2 linked regions of the Streptomyces sp. 2114.4 genome follow. The protein of the gene in region 1 binds, or shares a complex with, the protein of each later gene. Links are inferred from orthologs where the notes say so. Each region holds a gene or a part of one and is shown in the gene's direction. Other genes may lie near its edges.

Evidence for each region.
Region 2: the proteins of dnaG (region 1) and dnaB are in contact, whole or in part, in a crystal structure (PDB 2R6A), measured with the Geobacillus stearothermophilus proteins. The link is inferred for Streptomyces sp. 2114.4 from one-to-one orthologs. Residues at the interface, in WP_049624496.1 of Geobacillus stearothermophilus: Lys456, Leu457, Leu458, Pro459, Ala460, Asn463, Ala464, Leu467, Leu535, Leu536, Ile537, Ala538, Gln544, Glu545, Asp548, Tyr549, His552; in WP_033016901.1 of Geobacillus stearothermophilus: Ser13, Glu15, Ala16, Gln18, Glu91, Leu92, Asp94, Ala95, Val96, Pro97, Thr98, Ala99, Ala100, Asn101, Tyr104, Tyr105, Ile108.

What each region holds. Positions count from the first base shown.
Region 1 is NZ_FYEY01000001.1:2,403,932-2,410,631, reverse strand. What follows is about bases 1,262-4,153. They hold dnaG (DNA primase), read left to right. Parts: upstream 1,262-1,695; coding sequence 1,696-3,612; downstream 3,613-4,153. Other genes in these bases: CFW40_RS10485 (RNA polymerase sigma factor), read left to right, coding at 3,800-4,153; CFW40_RS10500 (pyridoxal-phosphate dependent enzyme), read left to right, coding at 1,262-1,286. In the rest of the region: CFW40_RS10505 (NAD(P)/FAD-dependent oxidoreductase), read left to right, coding at 1-182; more of CFW40_RS10500, read left to right, coding at 192-1,261; more of CFW40_RS10485, read left to right, coding at 4,154-5,095; CFW40_RS10480 (FGGY family carbohydrate kinase), read right to left, coding at 5,308-6,700. UniProt on the Escherichia coli protein: RNA polymerase that catalyzes the synthesis of short RNA molecules used as primers for DNA polymerase during DNA replication.
Region 2 is NZ_FYEY01000001.1:4,102,126-4,108,778, forward strand. Bases 1,856-4,700 are described here. They hold dnaB (replicative DNA helicase), read left to right. Parts: upstream 1,856-2,471; coding sequence 2,472-3,929; downstream 3,930-4,700. Other genes in these bases: CFW40_RS17995 (MATE family efflux transporter), read right to left, coding at 1,856-1,995; CFW40_RS18005 (TnsA-like heteromeric transposase endonuclease subunit), read left to right, coding at 4,181-4,700. In the rest of the region: CFW40_RS17990 (serine protease), read right to left, coding at 1-568; more of CFW40_RS17995, read right to left, coding at 658-1,855; more of CFW40_RS18005, read left to right, coding at 4,701-4,849; CFW40_RS18010 (helix-turn-helix domain-containing protein), read left to right, coding at 4,846-6,653. UniProt on the Escherichia coli protein: The main replicative DNA helicase, it participates in initiation and elongation during chromosome replication. Travels ahead of the DNA replisome, separating dsDNA into templates for DNA synthesis.

The sequences.
Region 1 (6,700 bases):
ATGTCGCCAAACGGGAGTTCATCGCCTTCTGGCTCGGCGCGGACGGCCGGCTGCTCGCGGGGATGAACGTCAACGTCTGGGACGTCGCCGAATCCATCCAGCAACTGATCCGCGGCGGGGCACGGTTGCGGCCCGAGGCACTGGCCGATCCGGAGGTTCCGCTGGCCTCGCTGCTCCCGTAGCGTGCGCGTATGACGCAGAACCACCATGGTTTCACCGGCTCCGACTCCGGCGCTGCTTCTGGCTCCGGCTCGGGCTCCGACCCCGGCAGCGCCGGCGTCCCGGCCGTCACCTTCGACGACGTCCGGGACGCCGCCCGGCGGCTGGCAGGCGTGGCCCACCGCACACCGGTCCTGCGCTCCCGCACCCTGGACGCGCTGACCGGCGCCGAGGTCCACCTCAAGTGCGAGAACTTCCAGCGGGTCGGCGCCTTCAAGTTCCGCGGCGCCTACAACGCCCTCTCCCGGCTCTCCCCGCAGCAACTGGCCCGCGGCGTCGCCGCCTACTCCTCCGGTAACCACGCCCAGGCCGTCGCCCTCGCCGCCCGGGAGCTGGGCAGCCACGCCGTCATCGTGATGCCCGAGGACTCCCCGAAGTCCAAGCAGGACGCCACCGCCGGATACGGCGCCGAGATCGTCACCTACGACCGGTACACCGAGGACCGTGTCGCCCTCGGCCGCAAGATCGCCGAGGAGCGCGACCTCATCCTGATCCCGCCGTACGACCATCCGCACATCATCGCGGGCCAGGGCACCGCCGCCCTGGAACTGATCGAGGAGACCGGCCCGCTCGACGCCCTGCTCGTCCCGGTCGGCGGGGGCGGCCTGATGGCCGGCGCCGCCACCGCCGCGACCGCCTTGGTCCCCGGCATCCGGATGATCGGCGTGGAACCGGAGGCCGGCGACGACACCCGGCGCTCACTGGCCGCCGGCCACCGCGTCACCGTGCCCGTCCCGCGCACCATCGCCGACGGCCAGGCCGTCGAAACCCCCGGCGAGCTGACCTTCTCCCTCAACCGGTGGCTGCTCGACTCGGTCGCCCTGGTCAGCGACGACGAGATCCGCGAGGCCATGAAGCTGGCCTTCGAACGCCTCAAGATCGTCACCGAGCCCAGCGGCGCCACCGCCCTGGCCGCCCTGCTCGCCGGGCGCATCGACCTTCCACCGACGCCTGAACGGCCGGGACGGCTTGGGCGGCCTGGGCGGTCCCCCCACCCGCCCCGCGTCGGCGTGATCATCTCGGGCGGCAACGTGGGCCTGCAGAGGTTCCTGGAACTACTGGGGTGAACGGCGATGCGGCCTGGTGGGCGGTCTCCGGGGGTGGGGGCCGGGGGGCCGGGTTCCCCGGCCTTGGGCGCTTCCGGCCTTCCGGCCTTCCGGCCTTCCGGCCTTCCGGCCTTCCGGCCTTCCGGCCTTCCGGCCTTCCGGCCTTCCGGCCTTCCGGCCTTCCGGCCTTCCGGCCTTCCGGCCTGCTCCGCTCCAGTCCGCTCCCCCGCCCCCTTCCCCCTCCTCCCCCTTCGGGGGAGGGGGCGGGGGTGGGTTCGGGGGTGGGGGGAGAAAAACGATCAGCGCTCGCGGAACCTCCAGGCCACTCGCCGACGCGTCCGGGCCACCCGCGGAAGATCTCCCGGCCACCCGCCGACGTCCCCCGACGCCTCCGGCCAGGAGTGTCCGACCCCGGCCGTAGAATTCACGCGTGGCAGGCAGGATCAACGATGACGATGTGAAGGCGGTGCGGGACGCGGTCCCGATCGACGCCGTCGTGTCCGAATACCTCCAGCTCCGCAACGCCGGCGGCGGCAACCTCAAGGGCCTGTGCCCGTTCCACGACGAGAAGTCCCCGTCCTTCCACGTCAGCCCGGCCAAGGGGCTCTACCACTGCTTCGGCTGCCAGGAGGGCGGCGACACCGTCGACTTCATCATGAAGCTCGACCACCTCTCCTTCGCCGAGACCATCGAGCGACTGGCCTCCCAGGCCGGCATCACCCTGCGCTACGAGGAAGGCGGCTACACCCCCGGCCGCCAGCAGGGCGAGCGCACCCGCCTGGTGGAGGCCCACAAGGCCGCCGCCCAGTTCTACGTCGAGCAGCTGGACGGCCCCGAGGCCGAGATCGCCCGCAAGTTCCTCGCCGAGCGCGGCTTCGACCAAGCAGCCGCCCAGCACTTCGGCGTCGGCTACAGCCCGGCCGGCTGGGACCACCTCACCCGCTTCCTGCGCGGCCGCCGCTTCAGCGACCAGGAGCTGGTGCTCTCCGGCCTCTCCCAGGAGGGCCGCCGCGGCCCCATCGACCGCTTCCGCGGCCGCCTGATGTGGCCGATCCGCGATATCGCCGGCGAGGTCGTCGGCTTCGGCGCCCGCAAGCTCCGCGACGACGACAACGGTCCCAAGTACCTCAACACCCCCGAGACCCCCATCTACCGCAAGTCCCAGGTCCTCTACGGCATCGACCTCTCCAAGAAGGAGATCGCCAAGACCAACCGCGCGGTCGTCGTCGAGGGCTACACGGACGTCATGGCCTGCCATCTGGCCGGAGTCACCACCGCCATCGCCACCTGCGGCACGTCCTTCGGCGAGGGCCACATCAAGATCCTCCGCCGCCTCCTGATGGACAACGCCGGCTCCGAGGTCGTCTTCACCTTCGACGGCGACGCCGCGGGCCAGAAGGCCGCCCTGCGCGCCTTCGAGGACGACCAGAAGTTCGCCGCCGAGACCTCCATCGCCATCACCCCCGGCGGGATGGACCCCTGCGACCTGCGGCTCGCCAAGGGGGATGCGGCCGTCGCCGACCTCGTCGAGGCCCGCACCCCGCTCTTCGAGTTCGCGCTGCGCCATGTCGTCTCCCGGCACAACCTCGACACCACCGTCGGCCGCGCCGCCGCCCTCGACGAGGCCGCCCCCATCGTCGCGAACATCAAGAACAGCTCCATCCAGCACGAATCCGCTGTCCAGCTCGCCGGCATGCTCGGCATCCTGGACACCCAGTTCGTCGTCCGCCGGGTCAGCCAGCTCGCCCGCTGGGCCCGTGAGCGCGGCCGCGACGGCGGCCCCGAACAGGGCCGTCAGCAGCGCCGGGGCCAGCCCCCGGCCGCCGAGCAGCCCCGCCCCGCGCCCGGCCCGCGCGGCCCGGCGCTCAACCTCCGCAGCCCCGCCCACCGCGTCGAGCGCGAGCTGCTGAAGCTCGCGCTGCAGCGCCCCGACCTGGTCTCCCCGGCCTTCGACGCCTACGGTGCCGACGAGTTCACCGCCCCGCCCTACGCCGTGGTCCGCCAGTGCATCGAGGCCGCCGGCGGCGCCGCGGCCGGCGCCGCCGACAACGCGTATGTCCCCCGGGTGCGGGAGGCCGCCCCCGACGACACCGTCCGCGCCATGGTCACCGAGCTCGCCGTCGAACCGCTGCACACCCGCCGCGATCCCGACGAGGCCTATGCCGGCGTCCAGTTGGTCGCCGTCCGCCTCGCCGCCGTCAACCGGCGCGTCACCGAAATCCGCGGCACCCTCCAGCGTCTCGGCCCCCGCGCCGACCCCGAGCACCTCGCCGCCGTACAGAACGAACTCTGGGTCCTCCAGCAGTACGGCCAGTCCCTGCGCGAACGCGGCTACGCCGCCCTGTAGGACGTCCTGTCGGGGGCGCGTCCGGGGGCGTCCGGGACGCGTCCGGGGCGACCCCTCAGGGCACACCGTGAGGCCTCCTAACACCCCCGGACACTCCCCGCGGTAGCCGTCCGGTCACGGACCGGACTCAAAAAGTGGTCGCACGCCCCTCGTGGCGGGGGTGTGTCGTACTCCACACTGAGAAGCGGTGCCTGAGTCCTCGGAGCGCGGCGGGCCCGGTCGCACCGCGCCGGAATCCCCCGCACAACCGCTTGTGACGTACGGGACGGACAGCGGCTCGGCCGCAACCGTGCCCGACCTTTCTGCCGCCTCAGCAGCGATCACCCTGGAGGTCGCCCCCGTGCAGACCCAGACCCTCGCCGACGCGCCGCCCGCAGCAGAGCCGGTCACGGAACCGGACGCGGAACGGGATGCGGAACCCGACGCCGAACCGGACGCGGAATCGTTCCCGGCACAGCTCCCGGAACAGGCCCTGGACCCGCTCACCGTGCCGCAACAGGCAGAACCGCCCGCCGCCGAAATGATCATCGAGGAGATCATCCCGGAGCCGGCACCGCGCCCCGAGGCCGGCAGCCCGTCCGCCGATCTCTTCCGCCAGTACCTCCGCGAGATCGGCCGGATCCCCCTGCTGACCGCCGCCGAGGAGGTCGAGCTGGCCCGCCGCGTCGAGGCCGGCCTCTTCGCCGAGGAGAAGCTCACCACCACCCCCGACCTGTCCTCCCAACTCGCCCACGACCTCGACCGGTTGGTGGTGCTGGGCCGGATGGCCAAGCGCCGCCTGATCGAGGCCAACCTGCGTCTGGTGGTCTCCGTCGCCAAGCGCTATGTCGGCCGCGGGCTGACCATGCTCGACCTCGTCCAGGAGGGGAACCTCGGACTGATCCGCGCCGTCGAGAAATTCGACTACGCCCGCGGCTACAAGTTCTCCACCTACGCCACCTGGTGGATCCGCCAGGCGATGTCCCGCGCGCTGGCCGACCAGGCCCGGACCATCCGCGTCCCGGTCCATGTCGTCGAGCTGATCAACCGCGTGGTGCGGGTCCAGCGCCGGTTGCTCCAGGAACGCGGCCACGAGCCCACCCCCGAGGAGGTCGCCGCCCACCTCGACCTGACGGGGGAACGCGTCAGCGAGGTGCTGCGGCTGGCCCAGGAACCGGTCTCGCTGCACGCACCCGTCGGCGAGGAGGAGGACGTCGCGCTCGGCGACCTCATCGAGGACGGCGACGCCGCCTCACCCGTCGAATCCGCCGCGTTCCTGCTGCTCCGCGAACACCTCGACGCGGTCCTGTCCACCCTCGGCGAACGCGAACGCAAGGTCGTCCAGCTCCGCTACGGCCTCGCCGACGGCCGCCCCCGCACCCTGGAGGAGATCGGCCGGATCTTCGGTGTCACCCGCGAACGCATACGGCAGATCGAGTCCAAGACCCTCAACAAGCTCCGCGACCACGCCTTCGCCGACCAGCTCCGCGGCTACCTCGACTGAGGCAACCCGGGCCGCGGGACCGCGGGGCTGTGGCGCCGTGGGACCGCCGGGCCGCCGGAGCACTCGGGCGCCGGAGCACTCGGGCGCCGGGCCACGAGCCCCGGCCGCCGGACCGCGGGCGCACCCCGCCGCCGGGCCGCGCGAGGGCCGGGCCGCGCGAGGGCCCGACCACTGGGCTCCCGGACTATTGGCCCGGCGGCTCCCGCCCCCGCTCACGCCGACCGCTGGAACGCCCCCGGATGGGCCTCGTCACGCACCGTCGTGTACTGCTGGCGCACGGCCTGTCCGACCGCCAGCTCCTCACCGGGCTCGAAGACCTGGCTCGCGGCGGCCGGCCACTGCGGCGGATCGACCCAGGCGGCCCCGCCGCCCGGGCCCGTCTCCGCACCGGGTGCCGGGGTGAGCGTGCCGTGCGCCACCCCCCACGCCCAGGCCGCCTGCCGCGCCGCGCCCAGCGCCGCGTAGTCGGCCGGCTGCGGCACCACGACCGGCACCCCGAACAGCCCCGGCGCCACCGCCTGCACGGCACCCAGCTCGGCGGCCGCCCCCAGCAGGAACACCCGGCGCACCGCCACGCCCCGCCCGCGCAGCACATCCAGCGCGTCCGCCAGCCCGCAGAGCATGCCCTCCACGGCCGCCCGCGCCATGTGCTCCGGCTTCATGCTCTCCCGGCGCATCCCGTGCAACGACCCGGCGGTGTGCGGCAGATGCGGCGTCCGCTCGCCCTCCAGATACGGCAGCAGCACCATGCCGTACGCACCGGGCGAGGACTTCAGCGCCAGCTCGGACAGGCCCTCCAGATCCGTCCCCAGCATCTCCGCCGCACCGCGCAGCACCCGCACGGCGTTGCTGGTGTGCACGACGGGCAGATGCCGGCCGGTCGCGTCCGCGAACGAGCTGATCGTCCCGGTCGGGTCGGCCAGTGCCTCGTGATGGATCCCGAACACCGACCCCGAGGCGCCCAGCGACACCACGGCGTCACCCACCCCGACACCGAGCCCGAAGGCCGCCGCCATCGTCTCGCCCGTACCCGCCGAGATCAGCAGCCCCTCCGGGGTGAACCCGGCCGTCCCCGACGGGCTCAGCACCTCTGGCAGCCGCACCTGATGGCCCAGCGCCAGCTCCACCAGATCCGGCCGGTAGGTCTCGGTCGCCGCCGACCAGAAGCCCGTCGCCGAGGCCCCGCCGCGGTCCGTCGTACGCCGCGCGGGACGCCCCAGCAGCTGCCATGCCAGCCAGTCGTGCGGCTGCATGATCTCCGCGATCCGGGCCGCATGCGCCGGCTCCGTACGCGCCAGCCAGCGCATCTTCGTCACCGCATGCGTCGCCTGCGGCACCGCCCCGACGGCCTGCGCCCACGCGCTGCGCCCGCCCAGGGCGTCGATCAGGTCCGCGGCCGCGCTCTGTGCCCGCTTGTCATTGCCCACCAGCGCCGGGCGTACGAGATTGCCCTCGACATCCAGCGGGACCAGGCCGTGCGGCTGCGCGGAGACACCGATCGCCTGCACCCCTTCGAGCAGCCCCCGGCCCGCCGCCTCGCCGAGTGAGATCAGCCACGCCTGCGGATCGGCCTCGGGCCCCTTCTCGACAGGGTGCGGCGCATAC
Region 2 (6,653 bases), 1.7 Mb from region 1 along the record:
GGCTGGTCGGATAGCCGGTGATCTTGACCTCGTTGTCGAAGCCACGGTCGATGCCGAGGGTGTTGCCGCCCAGGACGTCCTGGATCTGCTTGCCGTTCTTCTTGTCGAGCACGAGGAAGGCAACATCCAGATCCTCGTCCTGCGACTTGACCCAGCGGTCGTCGACGATCACCTTCTTGACCTTCCAGAGGCCGGTGGGCTCATCGCGGTCGCGGTAGTCGGGGGCGAAGACGAGATCGTTCACCGTGGTCCCGGCGTCCGCGTCAAAGGCGCAGTGTGCCGCGGTGATGAGCATGTTCCGGCCCGGGCTCTGCACCACGCTCGCCGTACAGAAGTGGTCTCCGGAGTCGTCCTTCTCGAAGACCACGCCGACCCGGGCGTTCTGCTCGGTGCGGCGTGGAGTGTAGGCATTGCCGTCCTCGGCCGGGGCCGTGGCGGCGGGATCCTGATCCTGGGGATCTCGGTCGGCCTCGCCGGACTTGCCGAAGCTGCTGTGACCGCTGACACGGCTGCTGCTCCTGTCGCCCTCCCCTTCCGAGGCGTAGCCCACCACAACAGCAGCCACCATGACGACGAGCGTCAGGGGCACCACGGACCTACCGGCAAGCGAGCGCACACGGTCATTATTGACATGCACTACGTGCTGCGGGAGATGGTTCAGCGCGAGGCTCCTGTCACAATCCACCGGCCCGAGCGGGTACGCAGCCACAGAGTCAGCATGCGGACGGTCATCATCAGCGCCATGGCCCACCACAGCGCCACCAGTCCGCCGCCCAGAGCGGGCACGGCCAGCGCGGCCGGAGCGAACAGCGCCAGCGTCACCACCATGGCCCAGGCGAGATACGGGCCGTCCCCCGCGCCCATCAGGACGCCGTCGAGGATGAAGACGATGCCGGACACCGGTTGTGTCACGGCCACGACCAGGAGCGTGCTCAGCAAGGGGCCCTGCACGGCGGGGTCCGAGGTGAACAGGGGGATGAACGCGGGGCGGGCGAGCGCGACCAGCACACCGAGTACCAGTCCGGCCGCGATGCCCCACTGGACCATCCGGCGGCAGGCGGCGCGGGCGCCGTCGCGGTCCCCCGCGCCGAGGTAGCGGCCTATGATGGCCTGCCCGGCGATGGCGATGGCGTCCAGCGCGAAGGCCAGCAGGGACCACAGCGTGAGCACGATCTGATGCGCGGCGACCTCGGCATCGCCGAGCCGGGCGGCAACGGCGGTGGCGATCATCAGCACAGCGCGCAGCGAAAGCGTACGGACCAGCAGCGGGACCCCTGCCTGGGCCGAGGCGCGGATGCCCACGGCGTCGGGGCGCAGCGAGGCGCAGTGTCGTCGGGCACCGCGGATGACCACGGTGAGGTAGACCGCGGCCATGCCGCACTGGGCGATGACCGTGCCCCAGGCGGAGCCCGCGATGCCGAGCCCGGCGCCGTAGACCAGGCAGACGTTGAGCGCGGCGTTGACGGAGAAGCCGCCGATGGCGACGTAGAGCGGGGTCCGGGTGTCCTGGAGCCCGCGGAGCACGCCGGTGGCGGCCAGCACGACGAGCATCGCGGGGATGCCGAGGGCGCTGATGCGCAGGTACGCCGTCGCGTACGGGGCAGCGGTGGCGGAGGCCCCGAAGGCCTCCACGAGCCAGGGGGCCGTGGGCAGGACGGCCACGATGACGGCGGCGCCGAGCAGCAGGGCGAGCCAGATGCCGTCCATGCCCTGGCGGATGGCGGCGGGAAGATCGCCGGCGCCGACCCTGCGGGCGACCGCCGCGGTGGTCGCGTAGGCGAGGAAGACGAAGACGGAGACGGCGGTGGTGAGCAGGGCGGCGGCGACGCCCAGGCCGGCGAGCTGGGGAGTGCCGAGGTGGCCGATGACGGCGCTGTCGACCATGACGAAGAGAGGTTCCGCGACCAGTGAGCCGAAGGCGGGCAGGGCGAGGGCGATGATCTCGCGGTCATGGCGACGGTCGGTGCGCCGCGGTGTCGCGGGAGCCTGGGTCATGCGCCCAAGGTAATCGTCCACAGGTAAGAGATGCAAACCTATTGCAGTCCTTACTTTCCGCTGTGGGGAGTTGCCTCCCCTGTGCCGTTTGTCGTGATCTTGAGCCGCATGGGGAAGTTTTTCTTCCCCACAGCCTATGGATGAGAAATCTGCAGGTCAGGAGGGTGTGGGCAGGGTGATTGTGTGCTTGTCCACAGAAGTTTCCCCCGTGCCGTGCACAGGATCCGGGGACTTCTCCACAGCTGTAGGCCAGTCATCCACATGGCCTGTGGATAACCAGATTGGCGGACGGTGCCCACGGGCCTACCGTGGTCCGGCACCCGCCGCCTGTTCCGGCTTGAGAAATCGTCCGAACTCGACGCGCCGTAACCGGAGTCGGGCGTCTCGATTGTCAGAGCTGTGCCGTAAGAAAGAACAGCACAGCAAGGTCCGCGCCGCGGACGGGAGGAGGTGCCGGGGTGAGCATTCCCGAGCCCATGGAAGACCCCTGGGCGGACTCCGGTCCCAGCGACCTGCTGCCGGCCGCCCGCTCCCGGCGGGGCGAGGGCAAGGGACGCGGCCGCGGCGACCGCCAGGAACGCGACGACGACGGCGGCTCCTGGGCAGGCGGTTTCGAGCGTGTCCCCCCACAGGACCTGGATGCCGAGCAGTCCGTGCTCGGCGGCATGCTGCTGTCCAAGGACGCGATCGCGGATGTCGTCGAGGTCCTCAAGGGCGAGGACTTCTACCGACCCGCCCATGAGCTGGTCTACCAGGCGATCCTCGACCTGTATGCCAAGGGCGAGCCTGCCGACCCGATCACCATCGCCGCGGAGCTGACCAAGCGCGGCGAGATTGCGCGGGTCGGCGGTGCCTCGTATCTGCACACGCTCGTCCAGTCCGTACCGACCGCCGCGAACGCCGAGTACTACGCCGAGATCGTCCATGAGCGTGCGGTGCTGCGCCGGCTGGTCGAGGCCGGCACCCGCATCACGCAGATGGGATACGCCGCGGACGGCGACGTCGACGAGATCGTCAACAGCGCCCAGGCGGAGATCTACGCCGTCACCGAGCAGCGGACCAGTGAGGACTACCTTCCGCTCGGCGACATCATGGAGGGCGCCCTCGACGAGATCGAGGCGATCGGTTCGCGCCAGGGCCAGATGACGGGCGTGCCGACGGGCTTCACCGACCTGGATGCCCTGACGAACGGCCTGCACCCCGGCCAGATGATCGTGATCGCGGCCCGTCCCGCCATGGGTAAGTCGACCCTGGCGCTGGACTTCGCGCGGGCCTGCTCGATCAAGAGCAACCTGCCGAGCGTGATCTTCTCGCTGGAAATGGGACGCAACGAGATCGCGATGCGTCTGCTGTCCGCCGAGGCGCGGGTCGCGCTGCACCACATGCGCTCCGGCAGCATGACGGACGAGGACTGGACACGGCTGGCGCGCCGGATGCCGGATGTCTCCGCCGCGCCGCTGTACATCGACGATTCGCCGAACCTGTCGATGATGGAGATCCGTGCCAAGTGCCGCCGGCTCAAGCAGCGCAACGAACTGAAGCTGGTGGTCATCGACTACCTCCAGCTGATGCAGTCCGGCGGCTCGAAGCGCGCCGAGAGCCGCCAGCAGGAGGTCTCGGACATGTCCCGGAACCTCAAGCTGCTGGCGAAGGAGCTGGAGCTCCCGGTGATCGCGCTCTCGCAGCTGAACCGTGGTCCCGAGCAGCGCACGGACAAGAAGCCGATGGTCTCCGACCTGCGTGAATCCGGTTCGATCGAGCAGGACGCCGACATGGTCATCCTGCTGCACCGCGAGGACGCCTACGAGAAGGAGTCCCCGCGGGCCGGCGAGGCCGACCTGATCGTGGCGAAGCACCGTAACGGCCCCACGGCGACGATCACGGTCGCGTTCCAGGGTCACTACTCGCGCTTCGTGGACATGGCGCAGACGTGAGTGGCGCGTGTAGGGTCTCAGATTTCGCGGCACAATCTCATCTCCGATGGCACATCGATGGCACTTATGCCGCCGTTGTGAGACTCGCCGGTCGGGGCGTTCACCCTTTCGGGTGAGTGGGTTCCGGCTCGTACCGCGCGTTGAAGTTCGGCTGACACCCTTGGCTGCGCGGGCCAGCGCCCGTGGGCTGGGGGTGCGCGATGGACAGTGTCGCTGCGACGGTGAGTCTCCGGCGGAGGCGTGGTCCTCTGGTGGAGGACCGAGACTGGGGTACGGCGCCTGTCGAGCTTCTGCAGTCGGCTCATCCGTGGCGGACGTTCCGCTGGCACAGGGGCCAGAAGCATTACTCGGGTACCTACTGGTCGGCGACGATGCGCGACCACGTGATCTACGAGTCGCGATTGGAACTGTCGCGCTTGCTCTTCGCCGACTTCGATCCGTCCGTACGCGGCATCGTGGCCCAGCCTTTCCTTCTGAAGACGGTGCTTGAGGGGAAGGCGCGTCGGCATATCCCGGACTATCTCCTGCTCACCGGGAAGGTGCCGGTGGTCGTTGACGTCAAGCCGTTGCACCGGTTGTCCAAGCCTGAGGTGGCATTCACCTTCGGCTGGACCCGGCGGGCGGTGGAATCGCGGGGGTGGAAGTACGAGGTCTGGAGCGAGCCTCCGGCCGTGGAGCTGGAGAACATTCGGTTCCTGGCGGGTTACCGCAGAGACTGGCTGTTCAGAGCCCAGGTTCTGGAAGAGCTCCGAGACGTGGATCTCGACGGGCTTCTTCTGGAGCAAGTCGCGGGGTGCCTGCCGAATCATCCGGAGCCGCAAGTGCGCGCCGCCGTCCATCATTTGCTCTGGACGCAGGCTCTTGTCACCGATCTCAACCGGCCACTCGGCCCTTCACGCATTCTGAGGAGGGCAGCGTGAGCAGGGCGGGGGCTCGGGTTGGAGTTGGTACGCGCTTCCGCTACGACGGGGAGTCCGTCGAGGTGGTGGAGATGGCAGCGACCACGGCGGGCAACGAGGTGGTTTTGAAGGATGGTCATGGGCGGCTTCTGCGGTTGTCACTCAAGGAACTGCTGTTCTCCGACCGTGCTGCGATCAGTCCTGACGGCCCGGGACCGTCGGCGGACGACGAGGGTGAGATCGCCTCAGTGGTTCTCGGGCAGCTCGACGTGGCGGAGAAGCGGAAGGTCCTGGAACGAGCTGAGCACGTCCGCGAAGTGCTGACGGGTTATCGGTCCGGCAGCCTCGAACTCGCACGCGACGAGGAACCTCGCTCCGAGTACTCGCCGGAGAAGCCCTTGGAGGCCAGATACGCGGCGAAGATCGCTGAACTCGGCGTGGGTCTACGGACCTTGAAACGATGGATCGCCGAGTTCCGGGAGCATGGGGAGGCTGGACTCGCTCCCAGGAAGGGGCCGACGCGGAATTCGCGGATCGCGGTCGATGACCGATGGGTGGAGACCGCGATGGAGGTGATGGTCGAGCACACCGACCAGTCGCGGCCGTCGCGGACGATGGTGATCGAGCGGACCCGGGCTCGGGTGATTGCGCGGTTCGGTGAGGGGGTGGTGCCGCAGCCGAGTCGGGCAACGGCGTTTCGGCTGCTGGAGGAGCTGGAGCGACGACATCCGCTGTTCCGGCTGAGTACGAAGCGCAACCGGGATATCGTCGGTCGGCCGGAGGGTCAGTACGGCAAGCTGCGGCCGACGCGGCCGGGCGAGTACCTGCTGATGGACTCCACCCGGCTGGACGTCTTCGCGTTCGACCCGCTGACGCTGAAGTGGGTGCAGGCCGAATTGAGTGTCGGGATGGATTGGTACACCCGGTGCATCACGGGGATCCGGCTCACGCCGGTCTCGACGAAGGCGGTGGACGTCAGCGCGGTGCTTTTCCAGTCGTTTCGGCCGAGGCCGGCGGGGCGGGATTGGCCGCGGCACGCGGTCTGGCCCGAGCACGGCATCCCCCGCACCGTCCTGGTCGACGTCGAGGGCACCACCGGACCGGGCCTGGCCTCGCCGCCCCTGGTCCCCGAGACGCTGGTCGTCGACCACGGCAAGGTCTACGTCTCGGAGCATCTGACCAGCGTCTGCCGCCGGATGGGCATCTCGATTCAGCCAGCGAGGCTACGAACGGGCCGCGACAAGGGCCCGGTGGAGCGCTATTTCCGGACCCTGCGGGAAGGGCTGCTTCAGGTGCTGCCCGGCTACAAGGGGCCCGACATCCACTCGCGGGGCGAGAACCCGGAGGACGACGCGTTCTTCTTCCTCGACGAGCTTGAGGCGATCATCCGGGAGTGGACTGCGTCGGTCTATCACTGCAGGCCTCACTCCAGCCTGGTCGATCCGGGCCTGCCGGGTCTGCGGATGTCCCCGGCGAAGATGTTCGAGCACGGCATGGCGCGGGCGGGTTATATCGAAGCACCCCGCGACCGGGACCTGGCCTTTGAGTTCCTGCAGACGAAGTGGCGCACGGTCCAGCACTACGGGGTCGAGATCGGCCGCCGCCGCTACAGCGGCCCCGGCTTGCCCGAGCCGGGCATCCGTAGCCCCTACGACAGTCCAGTCAAGAACGGCTGGCCGTTCCAAGTGGACCCCGACGACATCACCAAGATCTACTTTCGCAACCCCACAACTCGCGAATGGCACACCCTGACCTGGGAGCACGCGCCGTCGGTTGAGATGCCGCTGAGCGAGGACGCGTTGACATTCGCCCGGCAGCTGGCCGC